DNA from 4 places in the Alteromonas sp. G4i35 genome. Region 4 is predicted to be linked to each of the others. Evidence: predicted binding sites of a transcription regulator. Region 4 holds the regulator's gene; each other region holds the start of a gene.
What was found. Region 4 encodes sigma-54, which starts transcription at its own class of promoters, with help from an activator protein. Its sites were predicted from a motif close to GTTGGCACGNNNNTNGNNT; they were not measured.

Region 1 (7,335 bases), on a different contig from region 4:
AGACGGCCAGCAAGCGGTTGTTGACGGTAAATCTATTACTCTTAAATACCCTATCCGCAATACGGATCGTTCTGTCGGCGCATTGCTATCAGGTGAAATTGCTAAACATCACGGTAACCACGACTTTGAAGATACACCGATTAAAGTTGAACTTACTGGCACAGCAGGTCAGAGCTTCGGTGTGTGGAACGCTGGCGGCCTGCACATGCATCTTGAAGGCGATGCTAACGATTACGTGGGCAAAGGTATGACTGGCGGTAAGCTTGTTATCCACCCGCCGCGCGATATCTCGTATGACGCCCACGACAGTGCCATTATGGGTAACACCTGCCTTTACGGTGCAACAGGCGGTAAGCTGTTTGCTGCTGGCCGTGCTGGCGAGCGCTTTGGCGTACGTAACTCTGGTGCTATTGCCGTAGTTGAAGGCATTGGCGATAACGGCTGTGAATATATGACAGGCGGTATCGTAGCTGTACTTGGTCCGGTTGGTGTTAACTTCGGTGCCGGTATGACAGGTGGTTTTGCTTATCTTATGGATGATGGCGACGACCTTGATAACCGCGTGAATGCCGAACTGGTCGATGTAATGCCAATTGAAGATAAAGCAATTCTTGCTGAACACTTACGTGGCTTAATTAATCAGCATTACGAAGAAACAGGAAGCGAGCACTCGTTGTCGTTGCTTACTGATTTCGCCGCAACGCTGAAACGCTTCAAGCTTATTAAGCCAAAAACCAGTGATGTGAAAAACTTGCTTGGTCACATCAGTCGTTCAAGTGCTGAATTACGCATTCAGGCTCAGTAGGAGGATTTAGTTTATGGCAAAGAACGTATATCAATTTGTCGATGTTGAACGTATCGATCCGCCTAAAAAGCCGATCATGGTTCGTAAACAAGAGTTCGCGGAGATTTATCAGCCGCTGAGCCAATCTCAAACCGAAGGCCAAGCAGATCGCTGCTTGGACTGCGGTAACCCATACTGTGAATGGAAATGCCCAGTGCACAACTACATTCCTCAGTGGTTAAGCTTGGCGAACGAAGGCCGCATTTTAGAAGCTGCGGAACTTTCTCATAAAACCAACAGCTTGCCTGAAGTATGTGGCCGCGTATGTCCTCAGGACAGACTGTGCGAAGGTGCATGTACGCTGAATGATGACTTTGGTGCAGTGACTATCGGTAGTATTGAGAAGTACATTACCGATACAGCATTCAAAATGGGCTGGCGCCCAGATATGTCTGACGTGGTATGGACCGACAAGAAAGTGGCGATTGTAGGTGCAGGCCCAGCTGGTCTTGCATGTGCTGATATCCTGGTTCGTAACGGCGTTAAACCTGTTGTTTACGACAAATACGAAGAAATTGGTGGCCTACTTACATTTGGTATCCCGTCTTTTAAATTAGAGAAAGACGTAATCAAGCTACGCCGCCAAATTTTTACCGAGATGGGTGTTGAGTTCGTACTTAACACTGAAATTGGTAAAGACATACAGTTCCAGGATTTGCTTGATAAATACGATGCTGTTTTCTTAGGCATGGGTACGTACAAGTCTATGCAAGGTGGCTTCGATAACGAAGAAGTTGAAGGCGTTCACGAAGCGCTACCTTTCCTTATCGCCAACACCAATCGCGTAATGGGCCTTGAAAAAGATCCTGCTGATTACATTGATATGAAAGGCAAGCGCGTAGTAGTACTAGGTGGTGGTGATACCACGATGGACTGTGTTCGCACGTCAATCCGCCAAGGCGCTGCCCAAGTTACCTGTGCATACCGCCGTGACGAAGAAAGCATGCCGGGCTCTCGCCGCGAAGTTGTTAACGCAAAAGAAGAAGGGGTTGAGTTTAAATTTAATCTTCAGCCTCTAGACATCGCAGTAGACGAAAATGGTAAAGCGTGTGGCGTTAAGCTGGTTAAAACTGAAATGGGGCCGCCTGACGCCAATGGACGCCGCCGCCCTGTTGAAGTAGAGGGTTCAGAGCACGTACTAGAAGCTGACGCGGTAATTATCGCCTTCGGCTTCCAGCCCAGCCCTGCGCCATGGTTTGCTGACTTCGGCATTATGCTTGATGAAAAAGGTCGCGTACGCGCGCCATCTGCTGGCAAATTTGCTTACCAGACCTCTCACCCGCAAGTCTTTGCCGGTGGCGATATGGTACGTGGTAGTGACTTGGTTGTTACTGCTATCGACGAAGGCCGTAAAGCCGCAGAAGGGATTATGGACTATATTGGCGTTTAACCTTCGCTAACTAAGGCCTATTGTCCATTCACGAAAAGCTCGATAGTTCTGCTATCGAGCTTTTTTTATTTAAAACTAAAGAGATACGATTTACATTAGATAGAATAATTGAATAAAGAGATGACATCATGAGATTGCGGACAGGGCTACTTTACGGGTTATTTTTAGTTTCCGTTTCATATTGCGCCCAGGCAGAGGAAAGTAACGCACTTACCACTCGCTCGGCTAAAGCAGTGTTCGCAGACTACTTGGAATATCTCACGCTACCCAACGTTGCAACGCAATCAGCAACTGATATAGAAAAGGTTGCGCGTTGGACGGCAACGAAATACAGCGAGTATGGTTTTAATACTCAGCTGCTGGAAAACAACGGCATGCCGATGCTGTATGCTGATTACATGCTAGCTGGGAAAAATGCCCCTACCCTGCTTTTTTATGCACATATGGATGGTCAACCGGTTAACGCTGAGTTGTGGGAACAAGACAGCCCTTGGCAGCCCGTTCTAAAAATCGAAGAAAATGACAGCTGGGTTGAAAAACCACTCTCTTTACTCGATAAAGACTATGACCCTAATTGGCGTATTTTTGCGCGCTCGGCATCTGACGACAAAGCCCCAATTATGATGTTACTAGCAGCCATAAACTCACTTTCGACGAATAAGGTGACGCCATCAGTTAATATCAAAGTGCTCCTTGATTCAAACGAGGAAGGTGGCTCTCCTACCCTCGCAAAAGTGATAGAAAAAAACAAAGCGCAGCTTTCTGCAGATGCCGTAGTAATGTTAGACGGTCCCATGCATCCATCCAACGCTTCTACCGTGGTTTTCGGTCATCGCGGTGCGACACTGATTAAGCTCACTGTTTTCGGACCAAATTCTGATAGCCATAGTGGGCACTTTGGCAACTACATTCAAAACCCCGCTTTTATGCTCTCAACACTCTTAGCAGGGATGAAAAATGAAAATGGCAAGGTGACTATTCCTAATTATTACGGAGACGCTCCTCTGTCAGAAGAAACAAAACAGGTGCTTCGAGACATTCCTATTGATGAAACTGCACTATTGGCACGCCTTGGGGTAGCAAAGTCAGAGTCTGTAGGTGGCAACTACTATGAATCCATTAGTCTTCCGTCTCTAAATATCAATGGATTGAGCGCTGCAAGCACAACAGCAGTAAGGACAATCATTCCGGCTAGCGCTACAGCGTCCATCGATATTAGAACTACAAAAGAGGCTCACTCGTCCAGACAAGTTAAGCTGTTAAAAGACTATATAACAGCTAAGGGATATCACATTGTGGACGAATTGCCATCAAAAGAAACCCGTCTAAAGCATGAAAAACTCATTCTTATAGAAGTTAGCCCCGGCACTGCAGCACTACAAACGTCCCTCGATGAGCCAGTTGGTCTATGGGCGCAAAAGGCACTAGAATCTGTAAGCGATGAGAAGGTTGTAGTTATTCCAATGATGGGGGGTACTGTTCCAACCGCACCGCTAGTAAACAGTATAGAGAAGCCGGTAATTCTTATTCCATTAGTCAATGCTGATAACAATCAACACGCCCCTAATGAAAACTTACGTATAGGGAACTTTTACAGTGGAACAAATGCGCTGTATCAATTACTGACCACGCCTTATGACCAGTAATAGAGTTGTAGTGATGAAGTGATGCTTTAAACCAAAACCTATACGAAAAACCTCACTAATATACGTTAATAGACCAAGGTTTAGTTGAAGCGCGAGAGTTACGACTCTACTATCGTTTAAGCAATTAAAGACATCGCACATCGGGTGAAGAATCTATCTATGCAGCATTTAAACATTAAGAAACTTACATTTTGTCTAACACTGGCGATAGCAGCGAGCAATGCCAGCTTAGCTGATACCATTGCTGTTGACGCTTCATTAAATGCGCAAGTTAACAACCAAACTAAGAAACAAAGCGTCAACTCTTCACCTAGTAAGCCAAGCATCATGTCTTGCCCTTCTGATTTTCAGCAAGTTAAGATTTCTGATGATGCAAGACAATGCCAAGCATTTGACGAAAGCAAGACAGCAGTAATGGTTTACCACTCTCCTCGCTCCCCGAGTGAATTACTGAATGTTTACCAAACGGCGCACCCCGCTTTAAAAACTCACACGCCAGTTAGCGGCCGCACGTTGTTATCCTCAGAAGATAAAGGGGTCAGAGTAATAATCAGCCCAGATAATACTGGCTCTCAAGTGGATATTCTTGTTACATCCACAACGAAATGAGCCCTTTTAGCAAGACAACTAAAAAATCTACTCATGTTGGCATCTGCTTTGCAAAATCATCAATAACTACTCCACGGTAACAGTGAGTGTCATTTTTATGACGCTCAAACTGCAAACGGAGCCCAAGCTTTTTTCGATATAAACACTTTAGCGGGCTTCTTTATTACGCATTCCGTGGGCTTTAACTATTGATATTTGCGAGGGTTACGATGGAATTGGCAATTATTCTAATGATGTTACTTATTGTCGTTGCACTGGGTGCCATAAAGTTGTCAGACGGCGGTGTCGCATTTCCATTTAGGCGAAAGCCGCAATTGTTCACCCCCGTTGAACACTCTTTTTTAAACCTTATCGAACAGGCTATGGGAAGAGAGTTTCGCATAGTGTGCCGTGTGCGTCTTAACGATTTAGTGGCGGTTCGCCAGTCTGCAAATAAAAAGACGGCAAGCCAAGCCATCAGCAGAGCTTCTAGCAGACAACTCGACTTTGTATTAGTAGATAAACACGACATGAGTCCTGTTCTTGCTATCGACTTAGTTCATAGCCAAGGCAAAGATGGTTATAAATCACAAAAAGACTGGTTTGTAACCGGAGCACTTGATGCTGCCGGCCTTCCTCACGCAAGAATTAAAGTGAAGTCTGGTTATACCGTTGACGATATTCGCGAGTGTTTGGAAAACAAACTCATTCCTTATCGCCGTTTACAGCAAAAAATGGCACAGCTGCCAACGCATAATCCAGAGCCACCAAAGCGCCCGACTCGCCCAGTGCGTTCAAGCAGACCAGCTGCAGCTTAAGACATAACCCCACTTCCCCTGGCCTTTGTTGCTTTGCTATTTTCTTACTCTCAAATAGCGGTAACAGAGGCATTTTTCTGTCAGTTTGCCCGTTTTCCTTATACAATTAACGCTTTCAGCAGCGTATTCACGCGTTAAATTCCCTCAACACCGTCGGTAAAGTTATGAAAAAAATTGGTATTTTAGGTGCAATGGACGAAGAAGTTGCGCTACTTAAAGCGTCACTTTGGAATGTAAAAGAAACCCAGTGGAAGCACCTGACGTTTTACGAAGGTACACTTAACGACATAGAAGTGGTGCTAGTAAAATGCGGTATTGGTAAAGTGGCTGCAGCAATTGCTACTACTGTACTTATCGAACAGTACGCCCCTGATGCTGTTGTCAATACCGGTTCTGCCGGAGGTTTCGACAAGAATCTAAACATCGGTGATTTAGTGATCGCCAGTCACGTTATTCACCATGATGCCGATTTAACCCATTTTGGCTACAAGCTCGGTCAATGCGCAGGTATGCCTGAAGATTTCCGTTGCGATACAAGGTTAATGGAAGCCGCTCGTAGTGCTGCCACAGGCATTACGTCGCTTCGGTCGACAACAGGTTTAATCTGTACGGGCGATGCGTTTATCGGTAGCGACGAAGCTGTAGCAGAACTGCGTGAAAAATTCCCAGACATGAAAGCGGTTGAGATGGAAGGTGCAGCTATAGGTCAAACTTGCCATATGCTCGACACGCCTTTCCTTGTCATTCGTTCATTGTCGGATATTGCAGGAAAAACGTCGTCAGTGAGCTTTAAAGAGTATCTAGACACTGCCGCTAAACACTCAGCACAATTAGTTATGGCAATGATTAAGGCCCTCGCGAAATAAGATGACAGAGGTAATTAGCGACCCGCAATACCAGTCGCTATTCGTACTTTGGCTGGCTATCGCCATTGACGCATTATGGCGCTGGCCCCAAAGTACTCATCCATTAACGCTCATGCGCTACCTCGTTCAGCAAATGGGGCGCAAAGTGGTGCCCTCTCGTGAATACGGTAGGTCTCAGCACTATATTTCAGGCTCATTAGCCGCCCTAGTTCTTCTTGCGCCATTGGTAGTATGTGTTGCCATCTTGGTGTACATGGCCCAATACCCCGTATTCTTTGAGGCGATTATTCTTGTCGCACTGCTCGACTACGGTTACCAGCGTCAACAGTACAAAAAAGTGCTGGCGAGTGTGGGAAGAAATAAAAAATCCCTCGCACGTGAAATGGCGCAAACCATTACTGCACGTCAATGCGATTCACTTTCCGATATAGGAATTGCCAAAGCCGCGATAGAATCGCTATGGCTGAAGTTTCTTTATCTTTATTGCGGCGTCATTTTCTACTTTGTAGTGGCAGGCCCCATAGGCGCACTCATTTATCGATTGCTTTTGCTCACATCTTGGCAGTGGCATTACCGAACCCCTGCAATGACTTTCTTTGCCAAACCCGTACGTAATCTTGTTTACTTACTTAATATGCCGCCCGCGGTCATTGGTGGTCTAGCAACACTACTGGTCAGCCATCCTATTAAAGGGTTTCGCGCCATAAAGCGCTCCCCAGTGAAAGATAAAACCTCGCTACTGCTTGCGCTTATGGGCGGTGTGCTTGATATTAAACTCGGCGGCCCAGCAATTTATGCCAACAAGAAGATTCGATACACCCGCGTGGGAGGCGCTAACGAGGTAAAGTACTCTCACATGTTGACAGCCAAAAATACGGTTACTCATGCCATGATTGCGGTTAGCGCCTTCGCATCGTTAGCTATGCTGGCAATGGCCGTAGCCTAATGAAAACAGCAGTTATGATGAAAACCATTTTTTTTGTAATTTTAAGCTATTTACCTCTTCTCACATTTGCTAACTCAGAATCAGATGCCGAGACAAAGCACCTAGCTCATTCAGATCAATTTGCTTCTGCCGATGTTGCACCAAGCTCGGAATCAAGCGCCTTATCAAATTCCGTCGAGCTAAAGATAGTCAGCCTTGCGCCCCACCTTACCGAATGGGCATTTAGTTTGGGCTTAG
Region 2 (7,335 bases), on a different contig from region 4:
TGCGCTTTGTAGGCAATGATGTTGATGATGACAACCAACGCTGTTTATTGCCTTGGGTGAAAAAAGTGAAGATTTGGCAAAGTGAAGGAAAAGACGTTTACTTTTTTTGTCACCGCCCCGACAACAAAGATGCTCCCTGGTTAGCGCAGCAGTTTATCGATTTGTATAACAACACTACTCCATCACTCGCGCTAAATAACCTGTCTATTAAAACTCAACCAGAGCAGAATTCACTGTTTTGATGACGAGCAACTGACATTGAGCCTATCAATATTTTTTAATAGATAGCGTTTTTCTAATTCAGCGGTAAACTACTGCTCTTATCTATTTTGGTACTACACCATTATTTACCGTGAAATAGCCTCAATGAACCATGAATATGAGAAAGCGCGTATTGCTGCGCTTGAATCGCTAGATATTTTAGATACTTCCCCAAGCGAACAACTTGACGAGCTCACCAAAGCTGTACAAGAAGAATTTAATGCTAAAACCTGCTTGGTAAGCCTTGTTGCAGAAGATCGCCAATGGTTTAAGTCCCGCCAGTGTATGGATGCTACCGAAACACCGCGTAATATCTCGTTTTGCACCTACGCGATAGCCGAAGAAGAATACTTGATTGTTCCCGACGCTAAAGCCGATAAGCTATTCGCTAATAACCCGCTGGTTACTGGCAGCCCTTTCATAAGAGCTTACGCAGGTGCTATCTTGCGCAATAAAGATGGCTATGAATTGGGTACGTTATGCCTACTGTTTGATGAACCACGTGACTTTTTAGATGTTGAGATAGAAAGCTTAAAAAACCACGCCCGCACAGTTGAAACCATTATTTTTTCAGAGCACCTTCCAGCATAACTCCAGCCCTACGCTTTTCGTATCGCAAAACAAAAACGCATCACTAAAAAGTGATGCGTTTAATAACTCTCTAAGCTCGACTATGTCTATCTGAAATCAGCTGCGTCTAGCTCGTGCTTTTTCATAAGCTTGTGCATATCAGTTCTATTTCTACCAGCAAGCTCTGCCGCGCGCGTTACGTTGCCGTCGGTCATTTTAAGAAGCTTGTGCAAGTATTGCTGTTCAAAGGCATCGCGCGCTTCTGTAAGCGTTGGCCAGCTTTGCTTAGTGGCAGACAAGGCTTGCTCTACTAAGTGAAGCGGAATAACAGGCGTTTGCGTTAACGCAACACACTGCTCGACCACATTCACAAGCTGACGTACGTTACCTGGCCAAGATGAGGTTACCAGCTGTTGCATCGCGTCATCAGAAAATTGGCTTACATTCACTCCATGACGCTGTGCGCTTTGCTGCAGCAGCGAGCGAGCCAGAAGTGGAATATCTTCACTTCGCGATTTTAGCGACGGAAGTTTTAGGTTCACCACGTTGAGACGGTAATATAAATCTTCGCGGAAGGTGCCTTCTTCCATTTCTTTGTGCAAGTCTTTGTGCGTTGCAGAAATGATACGCACATCGATATCTACGTGCTTGCTACTACCTACTGGACGAATTTGACGCTCTTGTAATGCACGCAGCAGTTTTACCTGCAGCGTCATCGGCATATCGCCAATCTCATCCAAGAACAAGGTACCACCGTCGGCTTCTCTAAACAGACCAGGGTGAGCAGCTACAGCACCGGTAAACGCACCTTTGGCATGACCAAATAGCTCAGACTCAAGCAAGTTTTCAGGTAATGCTCCACAGTTAATAGCCACAAATGGTTTGTCGCTGCGGTTACTGGCTTTATGAATGGCATTAGCAAGTAACTCTTTACCTGTACCGCTCGCGCCGCTAATAAGCACAGACACTTCACGCTGAGCTATGCGGAACGCCTGGTCTAGTACATTTAGCATTTCTGGAGAACGGGTAATGATGTCCTTTGCCCAATCCCCAGGCTGAGCAGCTTGAGACTGGCTAAGTGCTTTTTGCAGCAGCGCGCGTAATTCATCGTGATCGACAGGTTTAGGCAAAAACCCAAATACACCACGCTGAGTGGCTGCTACCGCATCAGCAATGGTGCCGTGAGCCGTCATCAGAATTACAGGAATATCTTTTCTAATTCCCATAATCTCTTCAAACAAACTCAGACCATCTAAGCCCGGCATACGCAAGTCACTCAATACTACATCGTAGTTGTCGTTTTGAAGCTTTCTTAACGCTGATTGACCGTCTTCCACTGCGGTCACCTCATAACCTTCGCCTTCCAGACGAATGGTTAATAAGCGCAATAAGCTCTTATCGTCATCTACCAACAATAAGTTAGGGTTGCTACTCGCCTTTTCGCTCACTGTTGTGTACTCCTGTTTTTATCCATCAGTGTTGCTTCAATCTGCAACAATTCTTCTAGTTTTTTGCGCAGGTTAACTGCTTCAATTTCAAGTGCTTTTACTTTCTCGCCACGAGAAGTATTTTCTTGCTCCAACACCACCATGGCAGATTCAAGCTGCATAATCTGATTGTTGTGCGACGCAGCAATAACAGTCACCACTTCTTGCGCAGTGGGTGTAAATGTTCCAGCAATATCATTTAACGCAAGCTGCGCGCGCAACCTGTCTTGATAAGGTGTATCTGTTGGTAGTGTTAAAACGTAGGCGTGAAGCGTGTCAGATGCTGTATCACCTAACGCTTTTAATGCTTGCTTACGCTCTAACCAAGGTTGGTTGGCCGCGTCAATCCACGCGTTAAGCCAATAGGTTGCATCGCAATTGTGCTCGAACCCCTGTGGAGGCTCAACAAATAAACAAAGGCCACGTTCTATTTTAGCTACAGGCGTCACCTTTTCTGGCTCACCTGCGTTGTCGTTGTTTCTGGTTAAACTCTGACATCCTGTCAGCACCAGTAAGGCGACAATTAAACCACTTATTCTCATTTTATTTTTCCTGTTGCCCAATGGTCACTCTAAAGCAAACATCGGCATAGTCTACATCTACAACACGCACATCACCATGCATCAGTCGAGCGCAATCGGCAACAATTGATAACCCTAAACCCGTCCCAATGACATTGTCGTTTCTCGGCTCGGTTCCTCGGATAAAAGGTTCAAATAAAGTATGTACTGACTCTGGAGCAATACGCTTACCGCGATTGGCAACATCCAGTACAAGATTATCGTTTTCGTTATAAAGGCTAATATTTATCGGTCTTCCCACTGCGCCATGCGCGACTGCATTGGACACCAAGTTATCAAGTATTCTTCTAAACAGCTCCTCGTCTATACGCACCTCGGACGCAGTTATCTTTACTTCCACTTCTCTATCCTGAATGGCGAGCGCGTAATCTTCTAAACAAGCAGAAACTAACTTACTAACGTCACTTTGTACCATTTTTGGCTGAGCTTGTTGCAACAGCAGGTTGTAGTCGAGCAACTTTTCCACCAGCGTGTTGAGCCTTTGCGTGCTAGCTGTAAGTAGCGAAAGTACTTCGCGTTGACTGTTATTCAACTCGCCCACCACGTTTTCAGACAACAAGCTGCAGCCTTCTTTAATGCTAGCAAGCGGAGTTTTGAGCTCGTGAGCAGCGTGTCGCAGCAAGGCGGTTCTAATATGCTCCAACTGCTGTAGTCGATCATAAAGCCAATGTAAATCTTTCTCTACATCAATCAGTTCTTTTGGCGCTTGTCTTGAAAGGGGTGGAAGCTGACCATCGCTGTGGGCCATGATCCTTATAATCTTTTTTAAGTTGTTAACGGGGTTCACAATAAGTTGACTCCCCATCAGTATTAGCAATAACGAAACGCTTACAAGCATAGCTGTAGACCAAGCTTGTTTTGCTTGCATGGCATTTAAATCATCTTGCTGGACTTTGACACGTTCAGTAATAGCGGCTTCTACATCGTCGCGAAGCTGGTCGACGCTATCGCCCACTGACGCAAGGTATGCATTAAGTAAAAGCTGGTCTTCAATCGCTCGATATTCGGCTAATTGATTTAGCTGTTCTGAAAGTCGTGTGCAGGTAGTTGGTACCGAGAGAGCCTGACATAGATTGTCAGCGGCCACGGCAAATTGATCGATGGCGTTATCAGAAAGAGAGGCCACCCTTTCATTTCTCAACACAGCAAATTGGCGAATGCTGCGCTCTACGTCAACGACCGCGTTATCGAGTCTTTGCATGTCGCTAACAACATCGACAACAAACCGTGTTTCAAGTGTTGTCATTTGACCCACTTTGGCTAAGTCGCTTTGACTTTGCCAAAGTAAGGCTATAAGAGGGATAAGGGCCAGTACAAAACTACCTAGCGTCAACTGCCTTAGTGAACCAAGTTGTACCAAGCGTTCACCAAACGAAACCTTGTTTATCAGAACCTTACCCTCTTAAATATATTATTTTATCTACTCACTTGCTGTGAGCTTTTCATTGCCTGGCGTCAACTTGCTTTTTGCCAATTCGGCTTCGGAAAGTTTGCCATCTTCGTTGTCATCAATCAGCCCAAAGTTACGCAGTAGACCTGTGTGTCGAACCGCTTCTTTAAGTGATATCAGACCATCTTTATCTGTGTCTAATTCCTGCATCAACGAACGCGCTGGACTTGCGTACGCGTCCGCTACTGAAATGGCTTGTACTGCAGCAACAGCACAAAGTGCTAAGAAAACTTTTTCGAGACGTTTCATCATGAATCCTCCGCTAAACGCTTTTAAAATCCTTCTCAATCCGCTTTGATACCAGCCCTGTGTTATCAGGTTATGCTGCTATTAAAGCTCATGGATACTACCACTAGTCTTCAATTAACCACTATCATAATTGCATTCAAACTGCTTATGCGATTTTCAGACCAAAAAGAAAAAGCACATTAAAAACAGCAGCATATGCAAATAAGTGTACTATCAACCACTCAGCATACAGGTTAAATGTTGCAAAAAAGAAACACCACTTTGAAACACTGTATGTCAAAGTGGTTTTATCGATACCTTGCTATACAGAGAAACTACTATCGCTGTAATGGGAGGGAGAGCAAGTGAGCTCCGATAAGGGGATGGGCTTGCTAAACATAAATCCTTGCACATTGTCACATCCATGCTCTCTAAGATAATTCCACTGTTCAAGGTTTTCTATGCCCTCAGCACATACCGAGAGTGACAGTCTTTTCGCCAAATCAATAATTGCCCCAGTCACAAGACGGCTTCGTTCTGAAGTTTGAATTTCCATTACAAACTGTCGGTCAACTTTTAGCGTGTCGATATTGATTTGCGTCAGGTAACTTAACGAGGAGTAACCCGTTCCAAAATCATCTAGAGCTATGGCGCACCCCATATTTCCGATGCGTCTGAAGAACTTGTTTGAAAGAGTAAAGTTTTCTAGATACGCACTTTCTGTCACTTCAAATTCAATGTTTTCTGGGTTGATGTCATAGAGCTTGAAAGTATTGTAGATGTAGTCAAACAGCTGCGAGCTTCGCAAATCATGTCCAGATAAATTGATTGAGGCTCTAAACGGAGACGTGGCCCATTGTTTTAAATCTGGCATATCAATACAAACGCGCTTAATTACCCAACGGGTAATTGCAGTGATCTTACCGCCCTGCTCAGCAATGGGGATAAACTCGTTCGGCATGACCAAGCCAAATTCAGGATGTTGCCAACGAATAAGCGCTTCTACGCCGATTACATTCCCTTCGTTGTTAACTTTAACCTGGTAATAAACAACAAACTCATCGTTGCTGATTCCTTGCTCAATACCGTTAGCTAAGTGGAGTTTACGCTTATGCGACTCAACCATATCAGGTGTAAACAGTGTGTAGCTGCCCCGCCCTCGCGCTTTTGAGCGATACATTGCAAGGTCTGCATTGCTCATCAGTTCGCTTAGGTCGTAGCCCGCATCGGAAGCCGTAGCAATTCCAACGCTTAAACCTACCGTTAGTGATAAGCCACGCAGTTCAAAAGGCTCATCAAATGCGGTAATAAGTCGCGTTGCCAAGCTTTGCGCTTGGTCAGTAGTCACATCTCTATCGGGCAGTACTAAGAACTCATCCCCTCCCAGTCGCGCGAATAAATCGCCGTCGCGCAGCAAACACTGAACTCTGTCAGCAACCTCTATGAGAATGAGATCCCCGGTTTCATGTCCTAAAGAATCATTGATGCCCTTAAACCCATCTAAATCAAAAAACAGGAGCAGTAAGTCTTCATCATTTCTTTTGGCTCTGGCTAGCTCAAGTCTTAAGTTATCGAGAACAAACTGTCGATTGGGAAGACCGGTTAAACTATCGAAGTTTGCCAGACGAGACATGGTTTCTTGTTGATCAACCAATGTTTGCTTTTGCTCAAAGTTGATAAGTAACTCAACTTCAATGGTATCCAATAAACTATTAATGTTATTCGATAACTGTCCAATTTCATTAGATGTATTAAGTGAACTGCGCAGCGCATAGTCTTTTGACTCAAATACTTCTTGAGTAAACTGCCTCAGCGACCCAATAGGAGAAATCAAACGGTATAAAATAAAGACACAAGTGCCAGTGCAAAGCAGCCAAACCGCGATAACGATAGGCACTTGCTTAATGAGCTGGCGGGCTGAACTTGCCGCCATGGTGTCTTCAATATCCACATAAAGAACAACATGTCCAAGTGGGTATAGGCTACTACCTACAATTTGATGGGCAGTGATAACATTGTCGTATTGCGTAACACCAAATGGAATTTCTGCAGGATCAAGAGGAACAGATTGATTGGAAAGCTGGCTTAAGGAATCAGGTTGAATGGTGGAAATGACTTGATAGTCGTTGTCATATAGCGTGGCGGAAATAAGATTATCGTGTTCTTTTATCGGTTGAAAAAGAGAGGAAAATAATGCGTTATCACCGGGACTTCGCTCCATGACAACCAATAACTGCAGCGACAAAGCGTTACTTAACGTCGCGGTATTGCCTTTAACCACATCCACCACAGACGCGTTGTGTTCTAATTTATTAACAATTACCACAGAGAGCGCCAGCACCGACATCGTCAATGCAATGACAAGCCCAATTGGGATTTTCAACGTTCTAAACACTCAACTACCCTTACTTCAGTACTGCAAGCTGTTGTAAGCAAGTGATGCCATAGGCTCTGAAACAGCACTGTCACCGCTAAGCTTTTATTATTATTTGTTCACAATAGTAAGGTACAGGTCGCTAAATTTGAATCCATTTTTTTAGCTAAGACAAAAAAGACTAACTGAGTGATGATGAACGCTATGTTCTTTCAACTACTTCAAGTTTAGTTTTAATGTATTGGCTATGGGGAACGTACAATAAATCAGCTATTTGACGAATAGTACTCTCTTCAAGAGGCGCTAAAGATTCATCCGCGTATGCAATAGCCCAGAGGCTCTTTATCACATCTCTTTTCTCATCAGCGCTGCAGTGTTTATTTA
Region 3 (7,335 bases), on a different contig from region 4:
TCCCAACTCGACCGTTTCTTTATGCGTATCTCTTTGGGCTATCCAGCGTGGGAGGCAGAAAAAGCCATGCTATTGCAACAGGATGTATCAGCACCGCTTGCACAAATATTAAATGAGGAGAATTTGCGCGAAATGCAACGAGAGGTAGCCGCTATTCATACCAGCGATGCCATTATTCATTACATTCTAAGATTGGTGAGTGAAAGTCGAGAAAGTAATGATTACCCTAACCCCCTATCGCCACGAGCGAGTAGAGCGATACTACAAGGTGCCAAAGGCTGGGCGTTTGTTTCCGGAAAATCATATGTTACTCCCGAAGATGTACAGGCCGTCTTCGTGGCCATTACCGCTCATAGGCTAACATTGTCTTCACATCAGTTGGCACAAGGGCAGCAAACCCATGCTTTTGACGGTGAAAAACTGAGCCAGAAATTACTCGATAGTATTGACCCACTGGCAGCCTAGCATTCATGAATTTTCGGAGCGCTAAAGGTGCGTAGAATGCCAGCTTCACTTTCGAATTACCTACAACGTAGGCTATTAAAGTGGTTAGACAGGCGAGTTCCGGCTTCTCACGAACATCACCTCAACTTAAACAGTATTTTTATATTGCCGAGCGGATTCGGTTGGTCTTTTATTATTCTATCGCTGTGTTTGTTTTTACTTGGCACTAACTACCAAAACAACTTGATGTTGCTGCTTAGCTATTTGTGCTTAAGCATTATGCTATTAACGCTGTTTTACACTCATCAAAACTTTGCGCGTTTAGCGCTTAAAGCGACGCCCCCCAGTCCATTTCACTGTAACTTACAGGGTGAATTGCAGCTTCAGGTTATCCCTCACGCGGCAGCGCCAACGAAAACGTGCAATGGTGTATTAGCAATAAAGTGGCTAAATACAGCGCGCCCCATGGAAACCGCTGTTCATGCAAGCAATCAAGACACCTCAGTGGATCAGCAGACGTACAGCTTTTCTTTAAACGACAATGAAGTTACGGATACAAGACAAACGCAAACCCTCAGCGTGCCTCTTCCAATACCAGTACGGGGGCGATTTGCACTGGGCAGACTAACCATTGCATGCGATTTTCCGTTGGGATTATACAAATGCTGGACCCACCTCGATTTTGACCAACAGGTTACTGTCTATGCAAAACCTCAAGAAGGTCCGGTCACTGTTAATAAGGTAGCGAGTTCTAATGAGTCGGATAGCGTCAGTCAGGTTAACGACCTTACAAGTAACGAGGACTTCTACGCATTAAACGATTACGAAGTTGGACAGCCGCTTAATCGCGTATCGTGGAAGCATGTGGCGAAAAACGGAAATTGGGTTTCGAAATCCTTTACCTCCTTGCAAAGCGACAGTTTTGTACTTTCAGTTCCCTCAAACATCGATGTGGAAACTGCCGTGTCGGCACTTACCTATGCAACATTGTCTTGGACAGGCGCAGACCGGGTATTTGGAATACAGTACAAAGGGCTTAACATTGCCCCTGCTCGCGGGGTAAAACATAGGCACGAATGTCTTAGTGCACTTGCTTGTTTGAATTCGCATTCATCACAAGCTTCTTCAACCTCAAATAAAACGGTCTCAATATCTTCCATAAAGAGTGAAAGAGCGAGGTCAACGAAATGAACTCCGCTATCTTAAGCCGTTTATCACAATTAACCGTTGTTAAAAGCGTGTTTAGCCAACCAACGTCCGTGGCTGTGCTTATGCTCTGCATAGCTTTCTCTCTTATTCTTTTTTCTCTTACCGCGCCACTTATGACATGGGTAATTATGCTAGGTGGATGTGCTGTGATAGTGAGGGCCGCAGGCCTTAGTGCGTTGAATAGTTTGCCAACATCACGCACGGTTAACTTGCTGGCGATATTGGCAGTGTTCGCATTATCGTGGTTCGGCTTTTCAGTAGGATTGCTTGATAGCATGATCAACCTATTGACCGTCGCTTGCGCGCTCAAAATCATGCTGGTTGAGAAAAAACGAGATTTTCACTTAATTGTATGTACCTGTTTGTTCTTGATCGGCTGCGGATTTATCTCGTCTCTAAGCGTATTTGCGTGGATTGGCTATACAGGAATACTGGCCCTGCTGCTATTCGCGACTGCCATTTATCACGGTGCAGGAATACCCAAATCAAAAAGCATTAAATTCGTGACCGTGCTTATTGTCCAAGCTTTCCCTATCGCGCTGCTACTGTTTTTACTGCTTCCCCAACTCCCTCCGCTTTGGCAGATGCCCACGTCAAAGTCGACTGAAACCGGGCTTTCTGACACGGTGACGCCTGGTGATATTGCGTCACTTGCAAGTTCATCTGAATTGGCTTTCAGCGCCACATTTGAAAACGCAGAAGCAGTCCCTGTTGCACCGTCCAGGTATTGGCGCGCTATGACCTTAGAACATTTTGACGGGAAAACCTGGTCTATTAGCGACAAGCGCAAACAGGCAGAGCAGCAGCTAGCTTACATGGGCAAGCCAACACCCTTGTCAGCTCTGGCCGAGGAAAATACGCCTCAAGTGATAAGTTATGAATTGATCGTGGAACCCACACAGCAAACGTGGCTGTTTGCGTTAGCGCCTTCGACCCCCAACAACCGCGAGAACAGTATTTTCGTAAGAAGTCTTTTTGATTTTACGTTAAGGGCGAATAGCCCAATATCCAGTAAAAAAGCGTTTTATCTGCGCTACTATCCAACTGCTCAAATCACTAGCGGAATAGGAAATTTTGAATCGCAACTAAACCTTCAGGTTTCCATGAATGGCAACCCTCAAGCCAGAGCATGGGGACAGAGACTTGCCAAACAATACTCAAGCGCACAGCAAATAGTTAGCGCACTAATGCGTGAATTTAATCAAGGGGGCTTCCGCTACACCCTATCGCCGAACGCCATGCCTACCGACCCCATCGACCGTTTTTTATTTGAAGAACGCTCAGGTTTTTGTGCCCATTACGCAGGCGCCATGGTGTATGTGCTTCGCGCCGCAGGGGTACCGGCAAGAATGGTGACAGGCTACCAGGGCGGAAGCGCACTTAATGACAATGTGCTTCAAATAAGGCAGTACGATGCACATGCGTGGGTGGAAGCTTTTATTGATGGTGTGTGGATTCGACACGACCCAACGAGTATGGTGGCACCGTCACGCTTAACCTTCGGGCTTGAACGTGCGCTGGAAGAGCTTGGGGAGTCTCGTAAAGCCAGTATTTTGGGCGACCTTAGCAACGCTGCTATTTTTGCAACATTACAAAGCTGGTTTCAACAGCTCGATTACTCGTGGAGTAAATGGGTACTGGGCTTTGACAATACTGCGCAAACCAACATGCTTGAAGAATTACTAGGCTCGCTAACGCCGCAAAAAATGCGAGTTGTTTTTCTTTCCGCCATTGGCCTAATTGGGCTTATTTTAGCACTTTATTTTTTACCCAAAACGCATCGCAACACACTATCGCCCTCACACAGAGTTCTACTAAACGCAATAAAATGCGTTGAAGCTAAAACAGGAAAAGAAAGAGGGAATAAAACCTTGTCCGCCTTTATGAGTGAAGTTAACCCTTTGATAAACGAAGATGCTACCAAGGCACTAACACTTCTGTGTGAACTATTTGAGCATGAAGAATACGCACATCGAACACAAGAGACAAAAGTTTATCCAGCCATGAAGCGTCAGTTAAAAATGTTAAAACAGGCATTAAAGTAGGAAATGGTTAAACCGGTTGCACCTTAAACACTCACACTCCCCCCCTTTTTAGTGCAGACTAATTAATAGTGCCTTGGCGCGAGCGTCTATCAACACAGCCATGAATTTATACAAAGCATTGTTTTTAAAAGCAATAAATAACGCATTTACATACATTTTGGTTATTGGCACTTTTTTAGCTTTGTACAAATGGATAACAAAAGTACGAAGGCGCTTATACAAGTATTAGTTGCCAACGGGCTTTAGAGTACAAAGGCGTACACATAACCGACGGTTTATTTGTTAGCTACCACAATGCATGAGTTTCGGACAAAGGCGTCCCCAGTTCTTTCTTACGAGAGCGCTGCGGACGCCTTTTTTTGATCTTCTGGAACGCATTGAAACAGTAAACGCCAACACACAGATGACAACTTATTAATAACGACAACGTGAGGTGAAACCATGGCTTATCTTCTCCCCGCTGAGTTTGCAACCAAGATGGTAGATGCAGGCGAAGCCAAAATTTATATGTCTACACGAGATACTCTAATTCGCGCTTATATGGCAGGTGCAATATTGGCCCTAGCCGCTGTTTTTGCCGTTACCATTGCCGTTCAAACCGGCGTGTTTCTTCTTGGCGCAGTGTTATTCCCAGTGGGCTTTTGTATGCTCTACCTTATGGGGTTTGACCTATTAACCGGCGTGTTTGTACTTACCCCACTCGCTTGGCTTGCACAGCGACCTGGCGTCACGCCAAAACAAATTCTACGAAATTGGGGATTAGTATTTTTAGGTAACTTTGGCGGCGCATTAACCGTGGCCTTTATGATGTCGTTTATTTTTACCATGGGGTATAACGTGGATGGCGGTGCCATCGCGACTAAGGTAGCCAGCATTGGCGAAGCTCGTACATTGGGCTACGCAGAACACGGCGTTGCAGGCTGGTTCACCATTTTTATTCGCGGCATGTTGTGTAACTGGATGGTGTCGCTAGGCGTAGTGGGTGCAATGATTTCAACTCACGTTAGCGGAAAAGTACTAGCCATGTGGATGCCAATCATGCTGTTCTTCTTTATGGGTTTTGAGCACTCAGTAGTAAACATGTTCCTTTTCCCATTTGGCCTTATTATGGGCGGCGACTTCTCGGTTATGGACTACTTCATTTGGAACGAGATCCCAACTGCACTTGGAAATCTTGTTGGTGGCCTCGCCTTTACTGGACTAACCCTGTACACCACCCACGTTAAGACGCTACCCAAACGTACTATCCCTGTTGATAAAGCCGCTGCATCGCAAACACTGCCTATTTAATTAAGGCGCTTATCTTAAAGCCATCATGCCTTGTCCCTACAAGACACGTCATGATGGCGTTATCCGTTTCCTTGGAAATAACTAATTGGGCTCATAATTAAATATGCAGGTAAGAAGCAATTAAACATGAATGAGCGAGCCGCGTTAAACGCCCCAATTAACCCACCAGCTAACACGCTCAGTGTAAGTGCATTTTCTACAGCCGGCGTTAAAGCGATAAACCAAGATGCATACGCTTTTCATGTTTCTGATAACCCAGATCAAAGCAGCGTTTTTGTTATCGCCGACGGTGTAAGTAGCAGTACGGTTAGCCAAGTTGCTAGCGACTTTGCTACCAGTCAGTTTATTAAACTGTTTAATATGGCGCCGGAACAATGGTCGGTTAAGACGCGCGCTGAAACCATTATTAAAGAGATAAACGCGCTGCTTTACACACGTACGCAAAGAAGTCCCTTCTGCTATACACCAGAAAAAGGTTATGTGTGCACGTTAACAGTGGCGGTGGTAACAGGCAATCACATGGATGTATTTCATGTGGGGGATTGTCAAATTCAGGCTATTTCTAAGAACGCACAGTCGCCTGTCTTACTCACAAAACCTCATCGTAAAGTATCGGAAAGTGAGCCTTCGCAGAGTTATCTTACTAAAGCATTAGGCGTTCAAGCACATATAGACATCGACCACACAACACTCACCCTCAACTCATCGAGCACGTTTTCGATAAGTAGCGACGGGGTTTATGAGTTTGTTTCGCTACCCACCATTCTTATGAAAATCAGTGAGGCCGATACGCTTTCTGAAAACCAAGCTGCGTTGGTAGTACATGAGGCATTTACTAGAGGAAGCGATGACAACCTCACCTTACTTCTCGTAAAGGTTCTTGTAGCTAGCCATGATGGCCTAGACGATCACAGACACCCACTGTATACAGGCGTTTCAACTTCACCCCATTCATCTGTACTTAACAGGTCATTGGGCGACCAACTGATAACCAATTCTGAGGTTTCTGATGCTGCGATTCATTACTCAAATCAGCAGTCTGATGAACAAGTATGCGAAGACTCTGCTGCCGCAAACTTCAAAACGGGTGATGATGTTGATGGACTGAAGCTAGAACGACAGCTTTATACGTCGGCCCGAAGCCATGTCTTTATTGCCACCAGTTCGTCTTGTGAAGCTACGCACACAAAAAGCCCTGTGGTTGTAAAAACGCCGGCTACCGATTTTACCCTATCACCAGAAATGATTAATGGGTTCCTAATAGAGAGCTGGTTTTCGAGACGGATTAATTCGGCACACGTTATTAAAAGCCCAACGTTTACTGATTTGGGTTTACCGTACTCTCCTTCTGCTTTTTACAGCGTAAGTGAATATGTACAAGGTCAAACGCTAGCTCAATGGGCTGTTGATAATCCTACGCCGCCATTAGAGCAAGTTAGAAATATAATCGAGCAGGTTGGTAAAGGTTTACAGGCAATGCACCGTCAGGGCATTGTTCATAGGGATATACGCCCCGACAATATTATTATTAGCGAACAAGGGCAGTGTACAATTATAGATTTGGGTTCAGCAGCCTTAGCCGATGCCCCAAGCCTCTATAGTGACACACCTATTCCTGGCGCTGCACTTTTTTCCGCACCTGAATACTTTTTAGGAAATGTTGGCACAGAGCGCTCTGATCTGTTCTCCTTAGCCGTACTCACCTACTATCTTTTGTGCGGGCGTTACCCCTATGGCACAAAGCTCGCTCACTGTCGCACGCTGGCCGAGCAGAAAAAGTTAAAATACCAAACCGCACTGGCTCCTAATCGACCAATACCTAATTGGGTTGATAGCGCCCTTAAACGTGCTTTGCATGTGAACCCTGATAAGCGATTTTCTTCACTATCTGAGTTTCTTTTTTCGCTTCGCTACCCAAATCCATCACAACATACGGCGTACGAGCCGTTAGTAAAACGACACCCTCTTTTTGTGTACAAGGTGCTAATACTGGCACTTATTTTTAGCAATCTAGTTACGCTCATTTTGTTTAACTAACCCTTTAAGGAAATGTAAATGATTACATCGAGAACCCAAGTTACCGACATGATCCAGTCAGCCAAAATTTTAAAAGGCATAAAGTGGAGCCAGATTGCCGAAGTTGTTGGTCAATCAAAAGAATGGAGTACAGCAGCTTGCTTAGGACAAATGGCCATGACAAAACAGCAAGCTGAAGCCGTGGGTGAGTTACTTGAGCTTACCGACGAAGCGATTGCCTGGCTTCAAATCGTGCCTTACAAAGGCTCGTTACCCACAGAAGTCCCTACCGACCCACTTATTTACCGCTGGTATGAATTAGTGAGTGTGT
Region 4 (7,335 bases):
CTGGGCATATCGGAAATAAAATTGCCGCTACGCTTGCCAGTACAGGTACTCCTGCATTTTTCATGCACCCTGGTGAAGCCAACCATGGCGACTTGGGCATGCTAAGCAAAGGCGATGTCTTACTCGCCATCTCTAATTCTGGCGAGACTAACGAGCTCGTTAACTTATTGCCCGTAGTTAAGCGCTTAGGCATACAGGTGGTCGCCATGACCAACAGTGCTTCCAGTTCATTAGGGCAACACGCAGATGTCGTACTTGATATCAGCGTTGAAAAAGAAGCGTGTTCGCTAGGTCTTGCTCCTACGTCAAGCACAACCGCCACACTGGTTATGGGTGATGCGCTTGCGGTAGCACTGCTCGATCAAAAAGGTTTCACCTCAGATGACTTTGCGCTTTCGCACCCAGGCGGTAGTTTAGGCAGAAAACTTCTGCTTAAAGTTAGCGATATAATGCAAAGCGGCAGTGATATCCCCCTTGTCCATGCCAGTGCTTCTGTTGCTGACGCACTGCTGGAAATATCTAAAAAGGGACTGGGTATGACAGGCGTGATAGCGGCAGACGGTACGCTGACAGGCGTCTTTACGGATGGCGACCTACGACGAATTCTCGATGCCCGCGTAGACGTACACAGTGCGACAGTAGAAGAAGTAATGACTAAAGGCGGCAAGACTACCACCGCAGGTCAGCTGGCTGTAGAAGCCCTGAATTTGATGGAAACCCATAAAATTAGTGCGTTAATGGTTATTGACGATAAGCGCAAACCTGTTGGGGCCTTTAACATGCATATGCTATTAAAAGCAGGAGTGCTTTAAATGACAACCACCTTGTACACGGAAATAAATGACTCGCTTTTCGCAAAACTAGCCAAGATAAAGTTGCTGGTATGCGACGTTGATGGTGTGTTCTCAGATGGTCGAATTTACTTAGGTAACGACGGTGAAGAACTTAAAGCATTCCATACCCGTGATGGATATGGTGTAAAAGCGCTAGTGAGCAATGGAGTGAATGTCGCGGTAATTACTGGACGTCGCTCTGCCATTGTTGAAAATAGAATGAAGGCACTGAATGTTGCACATATAATTCAAGGCGAAGAGAATAAAGCAGACGCGCTTAGCGACCTGATGAAACGCCTTGAGTTAAACACTGACGAAGTGGCTGCGGTAGGTGATGACATGCCAGATACGGGTATGTACAAGCACGTTGCGGTTAAAATTGCGGTTGCCGATGCCCATCCTTACGTAGCAAAACAAGCAAACTGGATTACGACCCTTCCCGGTGGGTTTGGCGCGGTCCGAGAAATATCGGATACCATTTTGCAGGCCAAAGGGGTAGCAAATGAGATTTTTGGAGCTAGTGTATGAGCCTGTTTGGCTTTAATCGCTTAGGATTAAGTATATCGGCGCTATTTATTCTGGCGATGCTGATGTACATCCCTACGTGGATGGAAGAGCAGCCTGAAACGCAGGGGAATCGTGAAAACGATGCGCTAAAGCCCGCCTACAAAGCAAAAAATCTAACCACTACGCTGTACAATCAAGACGGTGAGTTAAATCACAAAGTATTTGCAGAGTCGATGGAGCATTACGACCAGCTTGGCTTTGTATTGTTTCAGCAACCTAAATACACCCTTTATACAGAAAACGCGTCATCACCATGGGTGGTAACCGCTGATGAAGGTACACTATACAATAACGAGCTAATCCAGCTGGAAAACCAAGTTAATATTGAGAACCAAACTGGCGATGACTTTGTCAGAAGTATATCGACCGAGTACATTCAAATTAATTTAGAAACCAAGCAAATGACATCTGACCAACCCGTTGAAATACTGGGCACCCAATATGTCATTTTAAGTAATGGGTTTAACGCGAATTTACGCACACAAGAATACGAGCTTTTAGATCATGTACAAACCACTTATTCCCCTAGCAACTAGTTTATTGCTTGCCATCGCTAGCGGTGCGGTACACGCCAGTGAAGATGATTTTTCGCAGCCCATAAAAATAGGCTCGAACACCCAGTTTATCGACGGTAAAAATAAAACCGCGTTGTACAAAGACGACGTACTCATAACTCAAGGCTCTTTGGTTATTGAAGCTGACGAAGTGGAAGTAATTGCCACTGACGGTGGTGGTCGTGAAATATTTATTGCTAGAGGAAAGCCTGCAAGCTATTCCCAGCAATTGGAAGACGGCACGCCAGTTTCGGCAAAAGCTAATGAAATACGCTATGAAGTGGTGAACCGAACGATTTCTCTTGCCGGAAACGCAGAGTTGAAACAAGACACCAGTAAAGTACAGGGTGACAACATCACGTTCGATATGATTACCGAGCAATTGCTAGCGACTGGCGGCGCAGGTAAAGATGGTGAGGGTCGAGTGACCACAGTATTCACACCTGAGACCATTCGCAAAACTTCGTCTAAGAAAGACAAAAAAGACAACGAGGGCAATGAATAGCAATGGCAACTTTGAGCGCTAAAAATCTTGCTAAGGCTTACAAGTCAAGACAGGTTGTTCGAGATGTAAGTCTGTCTGTCTCAACGGGTCAAATTGTTGGTCTTCTTGGCCCAAATGGCGCTGGTAAGACCACCACATTCTACATGATTGTTGGTTTAGTGAATCTGGATAAAGGCAAAATTGAAATCGACGACAATGAGCTAACTCATCAGCCCATGCACGAGCGCGCACGCCGCGGAATTGGCTACCTACCGCAGGAAGCCTCTATTTTCAGAAAGCTCACAGTGCATGAAAATATCATGGCCATTTTGCAAACCCGTAAAGATTTAAATTCACAACAGCAAGAAGAAGAAGCAGATGCGCTACTTGATGAATTTAATATTAACCATATACGTAATAGTACGGGGATGAGTTTGTCAGGGGGCGAACGCCGTCGCGTTGAGATTGCCCGCGCTCTGGCAGCAAAACCGCAATTTATTTTGTTAGACGAACCATTTGCTGGTGTTGATCCAATATCAGTTAATGATATAAAGAAGATAATACAACATCTTCGCGATAGGGGTATTGGAATCCTTATCACGGACCATAACGTACGAGAGACATTGGATGTTTGTGAAAAGGCGTACATTGTGAGTCATGGCGAGCTTATTGCGCAAGGAACGGCGGAACAGGTTTTAAGTAATCAAAAAGTAAGGGATGTATACCTAGGCGAACAATTCAGGCTATAGTTAATGTAACCGAATTGTCATTTTTCAGTTTCGCTCTGGTATATTCAATTTAGAGCATTTAAATAAGACGTAGATGAAACCATCTTTACAGCTAAAATTTAGCCAACAACTTACCATGACACCACAGCTTCAGCAGGCCATTAAACTGCTGCAGCTTTCTACACTTGATCTTCAACAAGAGATCCAAGAAGCGCTCGATTCTAATCCGCTATTAGAAGTTGAAGAAGGTAACGACGAGCCGCAACTAGAAAAGAACAATATCGACAACGATGACAGCGGTTCTGAGGCCACTGCTTCTGCATCTAGTGACACGTTAGAAGCCGGCGATGCACTTGAGAAAAACGATCTTCCCGATGAGCTGCCAATCGACAGCACATGGGACGAATACTATTCTGCTTCATCTTCGCCTGCTCCGGGTCCATCCAATGACGACGAGCAAATCTTCCAAGGTGAGACTACTGAAGATATTCAAGAGCACCTTCTTTGGCAAATGCGCCTTACCCATTTCTCGGATACCGATCGCGCAATCGCTACAGCAATCATCGACTCTATTGACGAGTCAGGTTATTTAACCGTTACCCTTGATGATATTTTAGAAGCGGTTAACGATGATGATATGGAAGAGCCGATTGAAATGGACGAAATAGAATGTGTGCTAAAGCGCATTCAGATGTTCGACCCTATTGGTTCTGGCTCACGCTCTCCACAAGAATGTTTGATGGTGCAATTGCGCCAATTTTCAGAAGACACACCGTGGCTTGCTGAAGCAAAGCAACTAATTGAAGAGTACTCTGACTTACTGAGCAGCAAAGACTATCGTACGCTTATGCGTAAAAGCCGATTGAAAGAAGATCAGCTACGCGAGGCAATGCGTTTACTGCAAACCTTGAATCCTCGCCCAGGTAGTGCTTTAGTTACTAAAGAGCCTGAGTACGTTATTCCTGATGTCTCAGTAACTAAGAAAAATGGCCGTTGGGTGGTTGAGCTGAACCCCGACAGTCTGCCTAAATTAAGCGTAAATCAACAATACGCTGCAATGAGTCGCCGTGCCAAGAATAGTAGCGATTCACAATTCATCCGCTCACACATGCAAGAGGCTAAGTGGTTCATAAAGAGCCTTGAATCTCGTAACGAAACCTTAATGAAGGTTGCAAACTGCATTGTGCAGCAGCAAATGGGCTTTTTTGAGCACGGCCCGGAAATGATGAAACCAATGGTGCTAAATGATGTCGCAGAAATGGTAGATATGCACGAATCCACTATTTCGCGAGTGACAACGCAAAAGTACATGCATACGCCACGTGGAATCTTCGAATTGAAGTATTTCTTCTCAAGCCACGTTGCAACAGAGTCTGGTGGTGAATGTTCATCTACAGCGATTCGTGCATTGATCAAGAAATTAGTGGCCGCTGAAAAGCCTAGCAAGCCGCTAAGTGATAGCAAGATTGCTTCATTGTTGGCCGAACAAGGCATTAAAGTTGCCCGGCGAACAATAGCAAAGTACCGGGAATCGTTGTCGATCCCGCCGTCGAACCAACGCAAAAGCCTTATTTAATCGGGCTTAATAATATAAGGAAGACGAAATATGCAAATCAACCTTACTGGTCATCATGTCGAAATCACCGACTCTTTGCGTAATTATGTCGATACGAAGTTCAGCAAACTTGAACGTCACTTTGATCACATTTCTAATGTGCATGTCATCCTGAACGTTGAAAAATTAAATCAAAAAGCCGAAGCGACCGTTCATTTAAGTGGCGCTGAAGTATTCGCATCCTCAGAAAATACCGACATGTATGCGGCGATTGACAGCATGGTTGATAAACTCGACCGGCAGGTAATCAAGCATAAGGAAAAACTGAAAAAACATTAGTAGTTAATTAAGCATGGATATACAAGCCATCGTAAGTCTGGACCGCACCGAGTGTGCGGTTCAGTGTAATAGTAAAAAGCGAATTCTTGAGATCATCGCTGATATCGCTGCCAAGCAAAACGAGAACATTGATCAGGCAACGGTACTCAACAGTTTGATGGCTCGAGAGCGTATGGGTAGTACAGGCATTGGCAATGGTATCGCCCTGCCCCACGGGCGCCTGCCGGGCCTTGAAAAAGTGATCGCCATTGTTGTAACCAGCACGCCAGCAATCGACTTCGACGCCCTTGACGAGAAACCCGTAGACATCTTTTTTGCGCTACTCGTTCCCGAGGAACAGACCGAAGGACACCTTCAAACGCTGGCCACCGTGGCTGGTAAACTAAGCGACAAAGAAACGATTAAAGCAATACGTCGCGCAACGACAAGCGACGATATTCTATCTGCATTAAGTTAAACATTAAGCGCCTATTAACCGTTTAGTGGGCGCCTAATTCAACAACGCGTATGTGATAAAACCAGAGTATTAGGGAGAAAGTAGGTGAAGCTGATAATAATCAGTGGTCGTTCAGGGTCTGGTAAGTCTGTCGCACTTCGCGCATTGGAAGATTTAGGTTATTACTGTGTTGATAATATACCGGTAAACTTACTTCCCACTTTAACCCATACAGTTGTTGACGAGTACGATCAGGTTGCGGTAAGTATCGATGTGAGAAACTTACCCAAAAATCCTGACGATTTGGTAGAAATTCTAGACTACCTGCCTTCTTCGTGGTCGATGACCATTGTTTACATTGACGCGAGCGATGATGTACTGGTTAAGCGTTTTAGCGAAACACGTCGTCTTCACCCTCTTGCCAAGCTCAATAAGTCGCTTTCAGAAGCCATTAAAGCCGAGTCTGCGCTACTTGCTCCTATTGCTGAGCGCGCAGATTTATATCTAGATACAGATAAGCTTACCATTCACCAACTGGCAGAGTTAATTCGAGAGCGTATCCTGGGTAAGAAAAGCTCACGCCTTGTGCTTGTGTTTGAGTCGTTTGGCTTTAAGCACGGCATTCCTAAAGATGCGGATTACGTTTTTGATGCCCGCTTTTTACCTAACCCCCACTGGGAGCCCGACCTTAAACATCTGACCGGATTAGACGCACCAGTAGAAGTATTTTTGGGGTCGCAGCCTGTAGTGACCAAGTTCATTTGGCAAATTCAGAATTTAATAACGACATGGCTGCCTCATTTAGAGCGCAATAACAGAAGTTACGTAACCGTAGCCATTGGCTGTACTGGCGGGCAACACCGTTCGGTTTATATCGCACAGACCCTGTCGAAAACCTTCAGTGAAATACACCCTGATGTTCAAATTCGCCATAGAGAGCTGAATCAGTAATGACTATTCAAAAAACGCTAACTATCGTCAATAAGTTAGGGTTGCATGCAAGAGCGGCGACCCAACTGGTTAAACTGGCTAATCAATTCGACGCTAAAATCATCTTAAAAAAAGGCGATAAAGAAGCAGACGCAAGCAGTGTATTGGGATTAATGATGCTTGAAAGCCATCAAGGTGAACAGGTAGACGTGATTGTGGACGGCAGTGATGCTGTTGATGCACTTGCAGCTATTGAAGAGCTTATTGAGGGCAGATTTAACGAAGACGAATAGTATTACTTGCCCAATCCATTGACCAATTAATCGACACTTAGCGCAGTTATCTTAAAATCCTGCGCAAAACCTACGCAATTATCATGACAGACTCATCATAATTGCGATATTCTACGCCCACTTAGGCTCTATGGCCTGCATTGTTCATCTTTTAGCTTGTAGGAATAACGCCTTATGGCAGAAGCGCTTGTTTCTAAATACGTACAAACTCAGTTACGCGCACTCAACGCTGCGTTGACCAACGGTCAATTCGTATCTGTACGTAAGCTTCTGCTTGAATTACCGCCTTCAGACGTCGCCCACATTCTTGAATCTAGCCCTAGCAGAACCCGTGACGAATTATGGGAGCTCATTGATGGTGACTTTCACGGCGACATTTTAGAAGAACTGTCTGACGATGTTCGAAACGGTATCATTACAAAAATGCTTCCCGCTAATGTGGTTGACGCACTTGAAGAGATGGATACCGATGACTTAGCAGAGACGCTAAGCAGCCTTCCCGAGCCAGTATTGGCCGATATTCTAGATTCGATGGATGCACAAGATCGCGTGCGCGCAGAGCAAGCGCTGTCTTACGGTGAGGAAACCGCTGGTTTCATCATGAACACCGACACCA

Region 1: ACFI6L_RS05725 (DUF2726 domain-containing protein) is a predicted target of sigma-54. The motif match lies at 4,525-4,543, and genes of this name have one in related genera.
Region 2: ACFI6L_RS15725 (EF-hand domain-containing protein) is a predicted target of sigma-54. The motif match lies at 4,746-4,764, and genes of this name have one in related genera.
Region 3: ACFI6L_RS10565 (formate/nitrite transporter family protein) is a predicted target of sigma-54. The motif match lies at 3,862-3,880, and genes of this name have one in related genera.

The regions. Positions count from the first base shown of each region.
Region 1 is NZ_JBHNZD010000007.1:71,348-78,682, reverse strand. Features, by position in the region: gene gltB (glutamate synthase large subunit) at 1-805, shown strand, start outside; gene ACFI6L_RS05740 (FAD-dependent oxidoreductase) at 819-2,234, shown strand; gene ACFI6L_RS05735 (M20/M25/M40 family metallo-hydrolase) at 2,363-3,880, shown strand; gene ACFI6L_RS05730 (hypothetical protein) at 4,040-4,489, shown strand; gene ACFI6L_RS05725 (DUF2726 domain-containing protein) at 4,699-5,286, shown strand; gene ACFI6L_RS05720 (5'-methylthioadenosine/adenosylhomocysteine nucleosidase) at 5,451-6,152, shown strand; gene ACFI6L_RS05715 (cobalamin biosynthesis protein CobD/CbiB) at 6,154-7,098, shown strand; gene ACFI6L_RS05710 (cobalamin-binding protein) at 7,098-7,335, shown strand, end outside.
Region 2 is NZ_JBHNZD010000024.1:74,106-81,440, reverse strand. Features, by position in the region: gene ACFI6L_RS15750 (DUF72 domain-containing protein) at 1-242, shown strand, start outside; gene ACFI6L_RS15745 (GAF domain-containing protein) at 367-852, shown strand; gene ACFI6L_RS15740 (sigma 54-interacting transcriptional regulator) at 939-2,279, opposite strand; gene ACFI6L_RS15735 (hypothetical protein) at 2,276-2,860, opposite strand; gene ACFI6L_RS15730 (sensor histidine kinase) at 2,862-4,259, opposite strand; gene ACFI6L_RS15725 (EF-hand domain-containing protein) at 4,320-4,601, opposite strand; gene ACFI6L_RS15720 (putative bifunctional diguanylate cyclase/phosphodiesterase) at 4,900-6,972, opposite strand; gene ACFI6L_RS15715 (tellurite resistance TerB family protein) at 7,154-7,335, opposite strand, start outside.
Region 3 is NZ_JBHNZD010000014.1:22,336-29,670, reverse strand. Features, by position in the region: gene ACFI6L_RS10580 (AAA family ATPase) at 1-465, shown strand, start outside; gene ACFI6L_RS10575 (DUF58 domain-containing protein) at 502-1,635, shown strand; gene ACFI6L_RS10570 (transglutaminase TgpA family protein) at 1,632-3,698, shown strand; gene ACFI6L_RS10565 (formate/nitrite transporter family protein) at 4,140-4,988, shown strand; gene ACFI6L_RS10560 (protein kinase domain-containing protein) at 5,115-7,025, shown strand; gene cynS (cyanase) at 7,044-7,335, shown strand, end outside.
Region 4 is NZ_JBHNZD010000025.1:69,762-77,096, forward strand. Features, by position in the region: gene ACFI6L_RS16120 (KpsF/GutQ family sugar-phosphate isomerase) at 1-812, shown strand, start outside; gene kdsC (3-deoxy-manno-octulosonate-8-phosphatase KdsC) at 813-1,361, shown strand; gene lptC (LPS export ABC transporter periplasmic protein LptC) at 1,358-1,936, shown strand; gene lptA (lipopolysaccharide transport periplasmic protein LptA) at 1,905-2,459, shown strand; gene lptB (LPS export ABC transporter ATP-binding protein) at 2,462-3,187, shown strand; gene ACFI6L_RS16145 (RNA polymerase factor sigma-54) at 3,261-4,742, shown strand; gene hpf (ribosome hibernation promoting factor) at 4,773-5,060, shown strand; gene ptsN (PTS IIA-like nitrogen regulatory protein PtsN) at 5,074-5,517, shown strand; gene rapZ (RNase adapter RapZ) at 5,602-6,447, shown strand; gene ACFI6L_RS16165 (HPr family phosphocarrier protein) at 6,447-6,719, shown strand; gene mgtE (magnesium transporter) at 6,894-7,335, shown strand, end outside.